One region of the Bradyrhizobium sp. USDA3010 genome, then DNA from elsewhere that is predicted to be linked to it. Evidence: predicted binding sites of a transcription regulator. Region 1 holds the regulator's gene; each other region holds the start of a gene.
The links. The regulator LexA, encoded in region 1, represses DNA repair genes until DNA is damaged. The targets are predictions, from matches to a motif close to TGTTCNNNNTGTGTTCNG.
Positions count from the first base shown of each region.

Region 1 (4,713 bases):
CGCTGCGCACGCCCGCCAGCGCGCCGCGGCCCGCCGTCGATACGACGCCGGCCGAGACCGATTTGCAGGCCGAGGATTAGCCCGGATCGAGCGAGGTGCCGGTGGGCAGCTCGAACAGGCCGAGGTGGTATTCGTCGGAGTCGGGGCCGGCGTCGGGCTTCTTGACGAGGGTGAAGGAAGCCTCGGGGAATTGCTCCCAGACCTTCAGGTCGTCAGCCGTCACCGTCAGCCAGCCGAACCGGAACATATACCGGCCCGGCTCCGTGACGCGTCCGGCCTTTTGCCATGTGACCTTGTCGACCACCACGCACGTCCTCCGTGCCCGATGATGCGCCAAGGCGCGCGCCGACGCAATTCTCCAGCCGCGCCCCGGAACCCGGCGTCCGGGGTCGCTCGAAATCGCTTAGGTCACCCGCCGCCGGACAGCTCATTCCGCGGCGACGATGCGTTCAACCCAAAAACAGCGACGCAAATGCGGAGGGCCGCCGCTCCACAACCTTCGGCTTCTGCTCGACCGGCGGATGCAGTGCCGGCAATTGCAGCACGCTGACGCGTTGTCCCTCGACGAGCTGGGTCACCAGCACATGGCTGCCGTCGGGGAATTCGACCGCGTCATGATGGCGATCGGGAACGTCGGGCTCGACTTCGTTGAACACGCCGACGCGGAAGTTCATCGTCTTGGTCCAGATCCAGCGGCTGTCGTAGCGAACGTTCTCGGCGAAAGCGAGCTCGGTGCCCGGCAGCATGCAGACCGCGACAGTGGGATCGGTCTCCGAAGCAAAGCCGCGGGTCGACGTCCCGCGGAAAGTCGTGGTGATCAGCGTCTCTCCAACAATGGCGGGGCGCGACGCCACGGCGTGCAGACTATAGTCACACATCGGATGGCTCCTCAAATCGAGGTAGCGACCCGTGCCTCTCCTTGAGGCATAGGGCCTCTACCAGAGTGGACGATAGCGAACGAGTGTCTCCTCGTTTCTGGGCGATTGTACGACTGGTCGCCCAACGCTCCCGATCACAAACACGCGACGCTGCGTGAGAGGTATCGGAGCGCATCGGGTAGGCCGCACGTTACGCTATCATTCAAGGAACGATCCGATGTGTCGCTCGTTCCTTGCCGCCATCAGTATTTGCGATAGAGGCCGATCAGCTTGCCCTGGATGCGGACCCGGTTCGGCGGCAGGATGCGCACTTCATAGGCGGTATTGGCCGGCTCCAGCGCGATCGACGCGCCGCGGCGGCGGAAGCGCTTCAGGGTGGCTTCCTCCTCGTCGATCAGCGCCACCACGATGTCGCCGGTATTGGCGACGTCGTTGCGCTGGATCAGCGCCATGTCGCCGTCGAGGATGCCGGCGTCGACCATCGAGTCGCCGCGCACTTCCAGCGCATAGTGCTCGCCGGAGCCGAGCATGTCGGGCGGCACGCTGATGGTGTGGCTGCGGGTCTGCAGCGCCTCGATCGGCGTGCCGGCAGCGATCCGGCCCATCACGGGGACCGCGACCGGACGGTTGCCGTCGTCCTCGGCGATCGGCGGCGTGCTGGTGCGCTTGCCGAGGGTGCCTTCGATGACGCTCGGGGTGAAGCCGCGGCGGCCGTTGCCGCCGCCGGCCGAGAGCTCGGGCAGCTTGATGACTTCGATGGCGCGGGCGCGGTTGGGCAGGCGGCGGATGAAGCCGCGCTCCTCCAGTGCAGTGATCAGGCGGTGGATTCCGGACTTCGAGCGCAGGTCGAGCGCATCCTTCATCTCGTCGAAGGAGGGCGGTACGCCGGCCTCTTTCAGACGTTCATTGATGAAACGCAGAAGTTCGTACTGTTTGCGCGTGAGCATCTCGAGTATTCCCCCGGTTGGTAGCGTCGTTCGATTCCGAGACTTTTCAGGCGGGGCCTGACCTCAGGAGCACGGTGCTCATCACAAGCGCTCCCTCGCGGCCTCCCATTTGTACACACCAGTACTCGAAACAAATCATGAACGGACACTATATGTTCGATATGTGTTCCGCAACCACTTAATTTCCGGTGAACGCATCCGGTGAGCGCTCAAGCGATCCAAACTGCGCTGTCACTCAGGCAGCGTCAGGATCTCGCATTCGCTGCCTTTGACGGCGGCAGGCGCAAACGGCGGACGCACGAGAAGTGCCCGTGCCGCAGCGAGATTCCCGAGCAGCGACGAGTCCTGCTGCGTGACAGGCGTTGCGATCAGCGTGCCGTCCTCGCGCTCCTCGAGGCGAGCGCGCAGATAGTCCTCGCGCTGGTCGTTGGCGGTGAGGTCGCGGCCGAGCAATGCGCTCGCGCGGCGATGGTGAATCGCTTTCCGGCCGCTCAGCGCCCGAATCAACGGCACGAGAAACAGGAAGGCGCAGACATAGGAGGACACCGGATTGCCGGGCAGGCCGATCACCCGCATCGCGCCGAGCCGGCCATGCATCATCGGTTTGCCGGGCCGCATCGCGATCCGCCAGAACGCCATCTCGACGCCCTCGGCCTCCAGCGACTGCTTGACCAGGTCGTGGTCGCCGACCGAGGCGCCGCCGGTCGTGATCAGGATGTCGGCACCGGTCTCGCGCGCCCGGCGGATGCCGGCGGTGGTGGCTTCCACCGTGTCGGCGGCAACCCCGAGATCGACGGTCTCGGCACCTTCGGCGCGCGCCAGCGCCCGCAGCGCATAGCCGTTGGAATAGACGATCTGGCCGGGGCCGGGCGTCGAGCCCGGCATCACCAGCTCGTCGCCGGTCGCCAGCACCGCGACCTTGGGACGGCGGTGCACCGCGAGCTCCGGATGGTTCATGGCGGCCGCCAGCGACAGCGCGCGATCGGAGAGGCGGCTGCCGGCCGCGAGCAGCACGTCGCCTTCACGGAAATCGACGCCGGCCGGGCGGATGTGCCGTCCGGCGGCAGCTAGCTCCGTGATCGTGATGTGGTCGCCGTCGACGGCGGTGTCTTCCTGAATGATGACGGCGTCGGCGCCATGGGGGATCACGCCGCCGGTGAAGATCCGCACCGCTTCGCCGGCGCCGACCGTGCGCTCGAACGGCCGGCCGGCGGCGACTTCGCCGATCACCCTGAGCCGGACCTTCAGATCACCAGCGTCGGCCGCACGCACGGCATAGCCGTCCATCGCCGACATCGGCTGCGGCGGCTGGGTGCGCCGGGCGGCGAGGTCGCGCGCCAGGGTGCGGTGGTAGGCGGCATCGAGCGCGACCATCTCCTCCGGCAGCGGTTCGGCGCCGGCGAGGACAGCGGACAGGGCATCGGCAACCGGCATCAGGGCCACGCTCGGAGCTCCTTCAATCCAAATGTTCAAGACCAAGTGCAGTCAGAGCCCTCGCCACGTCATCCGTCGATGTCACGTGGATGGCATGAAGGCCGCGCGCCCGCGCGCCCTCGATGTTGGCAGCCAGATCGTCGAAGAACAGGATCCGCGACGCCGGCACGCCGATGGCTTTTACCACATGATCGTAGGCCTCGGCGTCGGGTTTCCGAAACCCGATCGTCGAGGACAGGAAGACGGTGCGGAAATGGCTGAGCAGCTCGGCATGGGTGACCGAGAAATGCGCGACATGAGCCGGATTGGTGTTGGAGAAGGCGTAGAGTGGCATCCGCCTGGCGGCGGTGGCGAGCAGGGGGGCAATCCCCGGCATCTCGCCGGTGAAGATCGCATTCCAGCCTTCCAGGAACTGCGTATCGGTGAGGTTGATGCCGAGCGTCCGCCGCAGGTTTTCAAAGAACGCCGCATCGTCGATCCGGCCAATCTCGTGATGCTTGAAGCTGTCGTCGACGACAAAGCGCGTGGCGAGGTCGGCCGGCGCGCAGCCGGCATGCCGCGCCCAGTGCGCCATCACCTTCTCGAAGTCGATGTCAAGCACGACGCGGCCGATATCGAACAGCAGCACGTCGACGGAATCGGGAGAGAGTTGCGAGGTCATTGCGTGAAACCGTGTACGAGAATTGCGGGCGGCCGGCAATGTCCTCGATTTGTGCGGCAGACATGCGACCAAGGTGCTGACGTTGGCCCGGCTCGGTCCATTCACGCGGTGTCATCACCCGCGCATGGGGTGATCCAGTATTCCAGAGACGCCTGTGCTTGAACCGAGGAGCGGCGGCTTCTCCCGGCGTCGTCCCTGCGAAAGCAGGGACCCATAACCACAGGGTCGTGTTGTAAAAGAGGGCTGTGGCCCCAGCGTCGCGCAACAATCACCTTCGGTGGTTATAGGTCCCTGCTTTCGCAGGGACGACAGCGAATGTGTTGCACGATCCGTGAGTCACACATCGACGTTCTCGCGACATGAATGCCCGAGCTTTGCATTTCGTTTCGCCTTCGCTCTTGAAGAGGACGCAGGGAAAGCCGGGTGCCGATCGCACTCATGGGCCCCGAGCAAAAGGTAGAAAGCTCGGGGGTAGGACCACAGGTGTGACCGGAGACTCCGGCTTTCCCTGCGCGATGGGTTACGGCTTATTTCGTGCTCTCCCCGGCGAGACCAGGCTTGCTTGTCACCGCCTCGCGACGATGCTTCGCATCTCGCGGGAGACACGCCGCTAGGACGTCAGGACCACACGACTTCGCCGTCCGCATTGCCTGCGCTCGTCAGTCGCAACGCTCCGCGTCCACCGCATCTCGACCCACGTTCGTGACGACCGCGATCCGCCCCTCGATCCTGCGAGGCTTGCGCCGTCGGGCAAATCAGTGATTGGGCCTTCCGGGCTTTTGGTGCGTCAAGC
Region 1 covers NZ_JBWJZD010000002.1:479,381-484,093, forward strand. Annotated here, with positions in the region: gene AC066Y_RS05320 (ComEC/Rec2 family competence protein) at 1-80, shown strand, start outside; gene AC066Y_RS05325 (hypothetical protein) at 77-304, opposite strand; gene AC066Y_RS05330 (hypothetical protein) at 450-878, opposite strand; gene lexA (transcriptional repressor LexA) at 1,121-1,825, opposite strand; gene AC066Y_RS05340 (molybdopterin molybdotransferase MoeA) at 2,057-3,268, opposite strand; gene AC066Y_RS05345 (HAD family hydrolase) at 3,282-3,920, opposite strand.

Region 2 (4,713 bases), on a different contig from region 1:
CATCAGAGCGGTCCGCTGGCCCGCCGCAACATTCCCATTTCGAAAACTAAAACGTGATTCGGGCCGACGGTCTTGCCTGAGCGCGCACTGCGTAGCCCGGATGCAGCGCAGCGAAATCCGGGATTCCTGCTCGTGGGAATACCTGTCCCGGATTACGCTTCGCTGCATCCATGCTACGAAGTCATCAAAGCTTGTAGGCGGTGCGGAAGGCGCCCCAGTGCCGGCCGCGGACGCGGATCGGCACGTCGATCTCGCGCATCATCACCGTGGTGCCATTGCCCATGTCGCGCGCATAGCTTTGAACCAAATAGGCGCGCTGATTTTGCGCGGCGGCGAGGCCCGCGGGATCGTTGAAGATACGACGATTGCGGCAATTGGCGGTGTTGTAGGCCACGTCGCCCGGCCGCTGCGGCTGCGAGTAGATCTTGTTATGGACCGGCAGGTAGCCGTTCCGGTCGACGGTGGCGCAGAACGCCAGGCGCTTGTCCTTGGCGAGGAACGCCTCGAGCAGAGCGGGCAGCGAGCGATCCGCCCAATCCAGCATTTTGGTGCGATACTGCACCGGGTTGGTGCCTGATATCTCGACATAGTCGGTGTCGAACATGTCGGCGATCGTGATCGCGCCGCTTGCCAGTCCGTCCTCGAAGAGCCTGCTCAGCGTGCGACCCGCTTCCATCGCGCGGGTGACGAGTTCGGCATTCTCCTCGTGAATCGCCCACATCCGGTCTTCGATCTTCTCGCGCAGCGCGGCGGTCGCCACCTCGAAGCGCGCCTGGCTGCCTGCCTTGGAGCGCTCGCCGATCCTGATCCGGCAGGCGCCGATATCCTGCAAGGTCGCGCTCAGGGTCTCATGGGTCGGCAGCCTCTCGGCATCCGGCCCGCCGATCAGGATGCCGTCCATCGCGATCTCGTAGACCGGCGCGGTGACCGTGCCGCGCGCGGTCGTGATCTCGATCGTGAGGCTGCACGGCAGGCGCTCGTTCTTGCGCGGATCGCCGCGCTCGTCCTGGCGCAGCAGGACCGCGCAGCGCGCCTTCAGCTTCTGGGCGAAGCCGGTCACCGCCTTGCCGGCCTTGGCGACATTGTCGCCATGCACGGCGGCTTCGCGCGTTGCCGAGTCGATTTCGCCGGCGCTGGTGCCGACCGAGACGATGAAATGGGAGGCGGAGGCCGCGTTCTGGCCCATCTCGCCGGTGATCTGGTTCTGCTCGGCGACCGCGCCGTTGACGTTCGCGAACACCGGTCGGATCTTTTCGATCGCCTGCGAGATGCGGTGGACGGCGTCCGCCGATCCGGTGGCGTCCTTCTGCAACGCCTCGATCTTGCGGGTGATCTCTTCGGTTGCGCTCTGGGTCTGCACCGCCAGCGCCTTGACCTCGGTGGCGACCACCGCAAAACCCTTGCCGGCGGCGCCGGCGCGCGCCGCCTCGATCGTCGAGTTGAGCGCCAGCAGCGTGGTCTGCCGCGCGATCTGCGCGATCAGATTGACGACATTGCCGATCGCCGCCGAGGATTCGCGCAAGCGATCGACATTGGCGGTGGCCTCGCGCGCCGCGGCCGCGGCGTCGTCGGCGAGTTGGCTCGCGCTGCGCACCTGCGCGCCGATGCCTTCGGCGGAATGGGTGAACCGGTCGGCGGCTTCGGAGAACGTCGTCGCGGTGCTCTGCGCATCGCTGCTGCGGCCGGTCAGCGCGTCGGTGCGGGCGCGGATGGTCGCGAGCTTGGCTGCCGTCGCCTCGGCGCCGTCGGCCACCGAGCCCGCGGCGCGCTCGAGCTGGCGGATCATCGCGCCCAGCTCGAGTTCCAGCAGTTCCAGGATTTCCTTTGACGAATCCTTGGCCGAATCAATCTCGGTCGAGACATCAGCCGCGGTCGGAACCTGCGGCGCGGCGGCAGGCGCGGCCGGCTCCGGCACTTTCTTTCGAAACAAACCGAACGCCATGGGGATGGGGGCTCTTGGAAAGTTGCGGCGGGACGGGGTGATCCTCGCATCCGGGCATGAAGTCGTGGTTAACAAGTGCCTCATATTCCGGCATGCGGTAGTATTCCCCCGCCGGACGGCCCCTGCCGACCTTTGATTTTGACCGCCAGGGGCCTATAAGGCCGCGTTTTCCACCCCTGTTCAGACCCTACGCTCGAAGAGACGTCGCATGGCCGGCCATTCCCAATTCAAGAACATCATGCACCGCAAGGGCCGGCAGGATGCCCAGAAGTCGAAGCTTTTCGGCAAGCTGGCCCGCGAAATCACCGTGGCGGCCAAGCTCGGCACCCCGGACCCGGCGATGAACCCGCGGCTGCGCGCCGCCGTGGTCGCCGCCCGCGCCGAGAACATGCCAAAGGACAATATCGACCGCGCCATCAAGAAGGCGATCGGCGGTGAGGGCGAGCACTATGACGAGATCCGCTACGAGGGCTATGGCCCCGGCGGCGTCGCCGTCATCGTCGAGGCGCTGACCGACAACCGCAACCGCGCCGCCTCCGATATCCGCTCCTTCTTTACCAAGTCGGGCGGCAATCTCGGCGAAACCGGTTCGGTCGCCTTCATGTTCGATCACACCGGCATCATCGAATACGACGCCAAGGTCGCCTCCGACGACGCCATGCTGGACGCCGCGATCGAGGCCGGCGCCGACGACGTGGTCTCGAGCGAAGCCGGTCACGAGGTCTACGCCTCGCAGGAGACCTTCCGCGAAGTTGCAAAGGCGCTGGAAGCGAAGTTCGGCGAGCCGCGCAAGGCGGCGCTGACCTGGAAGCCGCAGAACACCGTCGCGGTCGACGACGAGACCGGCGAAAAGCTGCTGAAGCTGATGGACCTGCTCAACGAGCACGACGACGTGCAGAACGTGTACGCCAATTTCGAGGTGTCCGACGCGCTGCTCGCGAAGATGGGCGGGTAAGCGCCCGTTCATCGCCCCGAACTCCGCTGTCATCGCCCGGTTCGATCCGGGCGATCCGGTATTCCAGAGACCGTCGTTTGATTCGCGAGGCCGCAGCGTACTGGATACCCCCGCTTTTGCCGGGGATGACAAGCAAGAATGGGATGACGAGCGCGGCCGAGCACAACGACCTCGGCAGGGGACGAACCTCCGTTTGTGTTTCGTTCTCCCGGCCCAGGCGGTATCACTACCCCATGACATCGCAGCCGATTCGCTCTCCCGTCCGCATCATCGGTATCGATCCGGGTCTCCGCCGCACCGGCTGGGGCGTGATCGAGACCGAGGGCAACCGTCTGGTCTATATCGGCTGCGGTTCGGTCGAGCCGCCGGACGATCTGCCGCTGGCGAGCCGGCTGCTCGCGATCCATGAGGGGCTGGCCGCCGTGCTCGGCCACTACCGACCGGCGGAGGCCGCGGTCGAGCAGACCTTCGTCAACAAGGACGGCGTTGCCACGCTGAAACTCGGCCAGGCGCGTGGCGTCGCCATGCTGGCGCCCGCAATGTTCGGTATCTCGGTCGCCGAATACGCGCCGAACCAGGTCAAGAAGACCGTGGTCGGCGCCGGACATGCCGAGAAGAACCAGATCCAGGTGATGCTGAAGATACTGCTGCCGAAAGCCGAGCCGCCGTCCGCAGACGCCGCTGACGCGCTCGCGGTCGCGATCACCCACGCCCATCACCGCCAGAGCACCGCGCTTCGGCTCAGGGTGGCGAGCCTATGATCGGCAAGCTCAAGGGCCTGATCGATTCCTACGGCGAGGATTACGTGATCCTCGACGTTGGCGGCGTCGGCTATCAGGTGCATTGCGCGAGCCGTACGCTGCAGGCGCTGCCACAGCCGGGCGCCGCGGCCGTGCTTTCGATCGAGACCTATGTCCGCGAGGACCAGATCAAGCTGTTCGGCTTCCGCAGCGATCTCGAGCGTGAGTGGTTTCGCCTGTTGCAGACCGTGCAGGGCGTCGGCGCCAAGGTCGCGCTCGCGGTGCTCAGCACGTTGCCGCCGACCGATCTCGCCAATGCCATCGCGCTGCGCGACAAGGCGGCGGTGGCGCGCACGCCGGGCGTCGGACCCAAAGTGGCCGAGCGCATCGTCAGCGAATTGAAGGACAAGGCGCCGGGCTTTGCCGATGTCGATCCCGCGGTGGTGCACCTGTCCGGCGCGATCGACAACAACCGCGCGCCGCGCCCAGTCACCGACGCGATCTCCGCGCTGGTCAATCTCGGCTACGGCCAGCCGCAGGCCGCCGCCGCGATCGCCGCCGCCTCCCGCAGCGCCGGTGAGAAGGCCGAGACCGCGCAGCTGATCCGGCTGGGCCTGAAGGAATTGTCGAAGTGAATACGCCCTCGCGCATGGTCACGCCCGAACGCCGCTCCGACGATGTCGGCGACACCGCGATGCGCCCGCAGTCGCTGACGGAGTTCGTCGGCCAGGCGCAGGCGCGGAAGAATCTCTCGATCTTCATCGAGGCGGCGAAGAAGCGCGGCGAGGCGCTCGATCACGTGCTGTTCGTCGGCCCCCCGGGTCTCGGCAAGACCACGCTGGCGCAGATCGTCGCGCGCGAGCTCGGTGTCGGCTTCCGCGCCACCTCCGGTCCTGTGATCGCCAAGGCCGGCGATCTCGCGGCGCTGCTCACCAATCTGGAAGAGCGCGACGTGCTGTTCATCGACGAGATCCATCGCCTGAGCCCGGCGGTCGAGGAAGTGCTCTATCCCGCGATGGAGGATTTTCAGCTCGATCTGATCATCGGCGAAGGACCCGCGGCGCGTTCGGTCAAGA
Region 2 covers NZ_JBWJZD010000004.1:150,780-155,492, forward strand. Annotated here, with positions in the region: gene AC066Y_RS08720 (methyl-accepting chemotaxis protein) at 185-1,942, opposite strand; gene AC066Y_RS08725 (YebC/PmpR family DNA-binding transcriptional regulator) at 2,151-2,897, shown strand; gene ruvC (crossover junction endodeoxyribonuclease RuvC) at 3,131-3,658, shown strand; gene ruvA (Holliday junction branch migration protein RuvA) at 3,655-4,272, shown strand; gene ruvB (Holliday junction branch migration DNA helicase RuvB) at 4,269-4,713, shown strand, end outside.
Region 2: a site for LexA is predicted at 3,088-3,105, ahead of ruvC (crossover junction endodeoxyribonuclease RuvC). Genes of this name have one in related genera too.

Region 3 (4,713 bases), on a different contig from region 1:
AAGGACGGAGATGCACCGATCCTTCCTGCCGATGTCACTTCAATTGTGTCATCGGCGTCCAGAAACTTCTGGAAAAAGCCTGCCTTCAGGATGCTGTTTGACTGTCCCAGGATCGAAATGCTCAGCGACATCAGATTGACTGCCCTCAGATGGAACCGCGCAATGACATCGAAAACGCACGATGAAGACCCCCGCAACATCGCGTCAATCGTCTATGTCGCGGCGACGTTATCAATTGTCGCAGCACTCTGTCTACCATCGGAGGGACGCGCGCAAAGTTCGAGAGTTGCATGCGACAAGACCGACACGCAATTCGCCGTAACGGCCGCCATGCCGGACAATGCCGATGCCCTGCGCAAATATGAGAGAAATGTGTCGGGCCTGTCCGGCGATGTCTCGACAGTGTTGCTTGGTGACTCGCTCGTTGAGGCGTGGCCGAGGGAACTATCTGCCTCGCTCGGCGCCGGGCCGGTGGCCAACCTCGGCGTCGGACGCGACAGGATTCAGAACACGCTCTGGTTCATCGAACACGAACGCGAGCGGCTGCGCAAAATCAGGCCGAAGTCCATCATCGTGCTGGTCGGGACCAACAACATCTATCTCGACAAGCCGTGCGGAGTGATGGAATCCTATCAAAAACTGTTTGAGGAGATCAGATCGCTTTGGCCGAACGGCAGGATTTTCTCCATCCAGATTCTTCCGCGAGGCGAGCAGATGAAAGGTGCGGCCGAGAATATTGGATCTGTCAATGCCGAGCTCAGCAGACGAAGCAGGGAGCTCGGAATCAGGACGATCGATGCCTCCGACATCGCATGCGGACGAACAACGCCGTGTGCCAATTACAAGAGCGATCTCCTGCACCTGACCCCATCCGGATACGAAGCGCTGACCAGGATCGCCAAGGAAGGCATTGGTTCATCGTAGGCGTCCAACGAAAGCCGCGCGGGAGCCGTCAATGACGCTTGGGCGCGATCTGGCTTGCCAAAGCGCGATGAGATTGGGTTGAGACCGTCATCGCGTTTAGTTCATTGTTTGAGCATGATCGCCGCGCAAACGCCTTGCGTCGGTCGCGAGGGAAAACCGCTTCGCACTTTTTCCGGATCATGCTTTACGTCAGCATCGAGATGATCGATTGCAGCTGATCGGATGCCGACGCCACGAGGCCATCGAACGACGTCTGGCCGTGCGCCGCCGCCCGCAAGATGCATTCGGCAACCGCCGCCTTGAGACCGAACACCGATTGATCGGCCGGCACGCTTGCCATCACCGTCTCCAGCGCGTCGCGCATCGTCTGGATCAGTTCGGAGCTGAATTTCATGGCTGTCCTCCGCATGCTCAGGATAGACCGGGCGCGCCACGCCACCACTCACAAGCCCGCGATTCCGGATTGCGTTTTCTTAATGCAACGGCAAGCCGGTGAATCGGCGAAGAGCTAGAGCATGATCCGGAAAAGTGCGAAGCGGTTTTCCGAAAGATCATGCGCAAATAAGAAGCTAAAGCGCGATGACGATTCGATCTGATCTCATCGCGCTTTAGAGCTCTTTCTCGGCCAGCTTCCGGAAATCGTCGGGCACCGAACGAACGACCTCCAGCGCTGCCGAACCGTATCCGATCGCATCCCAGCCAAAGCGATCGCGGACCTTGTCGATGGCACAGTCTGCGGCCCAGCGCGCCATCCCGATCGGACTTCCAGGGCGAAGCGCTTGATCGGCCAGTCCGAGCGGAAGCTCGAGCGCAAGATCCCAATGCTCCTCGAGATGCGACACCGAGATTGCCAGCAGCGAAATGAATTTCTCGCTTGGGTGATCAGCAAGCGTGGCGCGCACCAGTCTCTCGGCAAGGCTGGCGAGGATCACCGTCGTGCACACGGGCGCATCGAGCGTCATCGAGCGTGTCACCGATTTCAGGTCCGCGAAGCGAACGCGCACCGTCACGGTTCGTCCAGGCCGGGATTTCGCCCGAAGCCGCGTGGCGACGCGGTCGGCGAGATGAAGCAGCGTCGGCCGAATGACCTGCTCGATCGCGGGCTTTCGGCCAAGCGCCGATTGCGCTCCTGCCGATCGCACGCGCCGATGCGGCGTGAGCTGTCGCGGATCGCGATTCCAGGCCAGCGCTGCGAGTTTCTCGCCCGCCGCCAGACCGAGCAACCGCGTCAGCGACCGCTCCGACAATTTGGCGAGTTGACCGATCGTCGAGACGCCGATCGCGTCCAGCCGTGTCCTGGTGACCGGCCCTACTCCCCACATCAATTCAACCGGTAGTTCGTGCAGGAATCCGAGCTCGGCGTCGGGATCAACGACCACGAGTCCATCGGGCTTTGCGACCTGCGAGGCGATCTTCGCCAGATGCTTGGTGCGCGCGACGCCCACCGAGATCGCAAGGCCGAGCTCCGTGCGCACGCGCCACCGGATCGCCGCGGCTATTTCGGCGGGCGTTCCGAACAGATGCGTGCAGCCGGCAACATCGGCAAACGCCTCGTCGATCGAAATGCGCTCGACGAGCGGGGTGAAGTCGCCGATCACCTTGATGGCTGCGTCACCCAGCCGTTGGTAATCGCTGAAATGGCCGCCGACGAAGATCAGTTGCGGGCAGAGCCGGCGAGCTTCCCGTCCCGACATGCCGCCAAACACCCCGAAGGCCTTGGCCTCATAGGACGCGGCAAGCACAACCCCGCCTCCGACGGCGATCGGTTTGCCTCGCAGCGACGGTTCAAGCAGCTGCTCGACCGACGCGTAAAACGCATCCAGGTCCGCGTGAAGGATGGTGGCTGCGGTTGCCATCTCAACCCGTTCATTCCTGACCTGACCAAAACTGCTCGTCCCTGGAGGCTACGATAGACACCAGAACGAAACAAGAACAAATTCCAGTCGACCAGGAATGGCCGCCGACGCTGGCGGTCTCCCGGCGAACTGGGCGCGCGCTGCCGCGCCAAGCATCGAAGCCGGCTGCCGATCGCTCTCGAAGCAATCACCGCGAGGCGGTTGGCGGGTCGCTCGACGTCCACGGGCACATTCTCCGCCGAGGACGAGCGCGATCGCGCGCGGCTCTCGCGTCCCGCTGCGCCAGCTCGCTCATGAGCCGGCGTTGTTTGACGAACAGGCTTTTTCGGGTAGAGATCAAGGCATGACCGACCACTCTCATCAGGTGGACTTCCAGGCCGCGGCCTCGCTTTACAAATGGCCTTCTCTCGGCAATTCCCGGCGAGAGGATCGCGCGCCCTATATGATCGTCAACGGAACGCTCGACCAATGCATTCGGGACTTCATGGGCAAGCCCGAGAAGACCCGGCATCTCTACGAGATCCGGACCAAGTCGCAGCCTCCCCTCGTGCCGGAGGTGCTGTCGCCCGAGCACGTGATCGAGCTCTCCAGGCTTCGCGAGTTCCTCTGAGGCGCTTCAGCGGACGTGATCGTGGCGCGTCTCGTTCGCAGGCAGACTTATCCATCTGTCGTGCGCCGGAAGGCGCATTGTTTGCCTCAGAGGGAGCCGCTACACTTGCCTGACTCTCCGAGTGACGGACGTCCGCGCCGGCATGATTGATCCGCTTCGGCCTCGTCTGCGGTTCGCACATCGCCGGCACGGGAGCGAAGCGGCTGCACGACCGGTTGCCGGGGCATCGAGAGGCGCCACATGAGGTTCAATCTGGCGATCTTGAGCGTCCTGGCCGCAAGACCCGAGCAACGGATTCCGCTTGAGGAGGTCAGCCGCGAAGTCAAGCGCATGATCGCCGCGGGCGATGCAGCCACGAAGCTGAAGCGATCGTCGGAGCTTGGCGACGCCGACGTCTTCCAGTCCGGATGGGCTTCGATCAATGAGGCCGGGCTTCAGATCACGGACTCTGGTCTGGCGCTATGGCGCTCGCTTGAAGCGTCCCGCATCGAACAGGAACTCAGCGAGCAGGAGCCCAGCGAACGGCAAGCGGAGCCCGTGGAGACCGTTGCTGGCGACCCGCGCGATGCGATCAGCGATGCTGTTGTCGAACGGCCCGACGCGATTGATCCGCAAATCCTTCGCGTGATGGAAGGAGGCCTTGCCGATCGCACGACCTTGGGCGCAAGCCGCGCAATGGCAACGCCCGCCCCACCCGCGCGCGCGCCGATCATCCCCGAGCCGGCATTTGGCTCCATTCACGAGCCGGACCGAAACGTTTCTCGGCTCTCGCGCCTTGTCAAACTCCTCGGCACCGGCATGCCGGGATTTGCCCGGGCGCGGCGGCGGCGCTCCGAGAGCGACGTGCCGGATCGGAAAACGGCCAAGGGCGTCGGAATGCCGGGGCTGGCCGTTGCGTGCCTCAGCCTGATCTCGGTCGTTGCGTGCGTTGCCGCAGCGATTGCACTCGGCCAGATCACCTCGCTGAAGTCGGACAACGCCACGCTGCGGCGCGAGCTGATCCCGTTGAGGGAACGTCTCGTACGACTCGAACAGGACGCCGCGAAACGCGAGGCCGCCCAGCAGGACGAAGCGCAAGACAAGCTTGAGGCGGACAAGAAAGCCGCTGACGCCGGGAGGGAACAGGCCGCGCTCAACCTCTCGCGCGAGGAGATTCAGATCATAAGGGAATACATCAAGGCTGCCCCTTCGGCCGGTGCCGGCGGACCGCCGATCAACGTCGGCGATCCCGTCACCGGCGGAATGATTCCGCTGCCATCACCGCTGACGGAGAAGGTTCCGCGCCTCGTCGGTGCGAGGTTTGCGACCCGCAACGGCGCCATC
Region 3 covers NZ_JBWJZD010000021.1:11,949-16,661, reverse strand. Annotated here, with positions in the region: gene AC066Y_RS27240 (hypothetical protein) at 1-131, opposite strand, end outside; gene AC066Y_RS27235 (SGNH/GDSL hydrolase family protein) at 118-924, shown strand; gene AC066Y_RS27230 (hypothetical protein) at 1,109-1,318, opposite strand; gene dinB (DNA polymerase IV) at 1,533-2,780, opposite strand; gene AC066Y_RS27220 (hypothetical protein) at 3,124-3,390, shown strand; gene AC066Y_RS27215 (hypothetical protein) at 3,631-4,713, shown strand, end outside.
Region 3: a site for LexA is predicted at 2,842-2,859, ahead of dinB (DNA polymerase IV). Genes of this name have one in related genera too.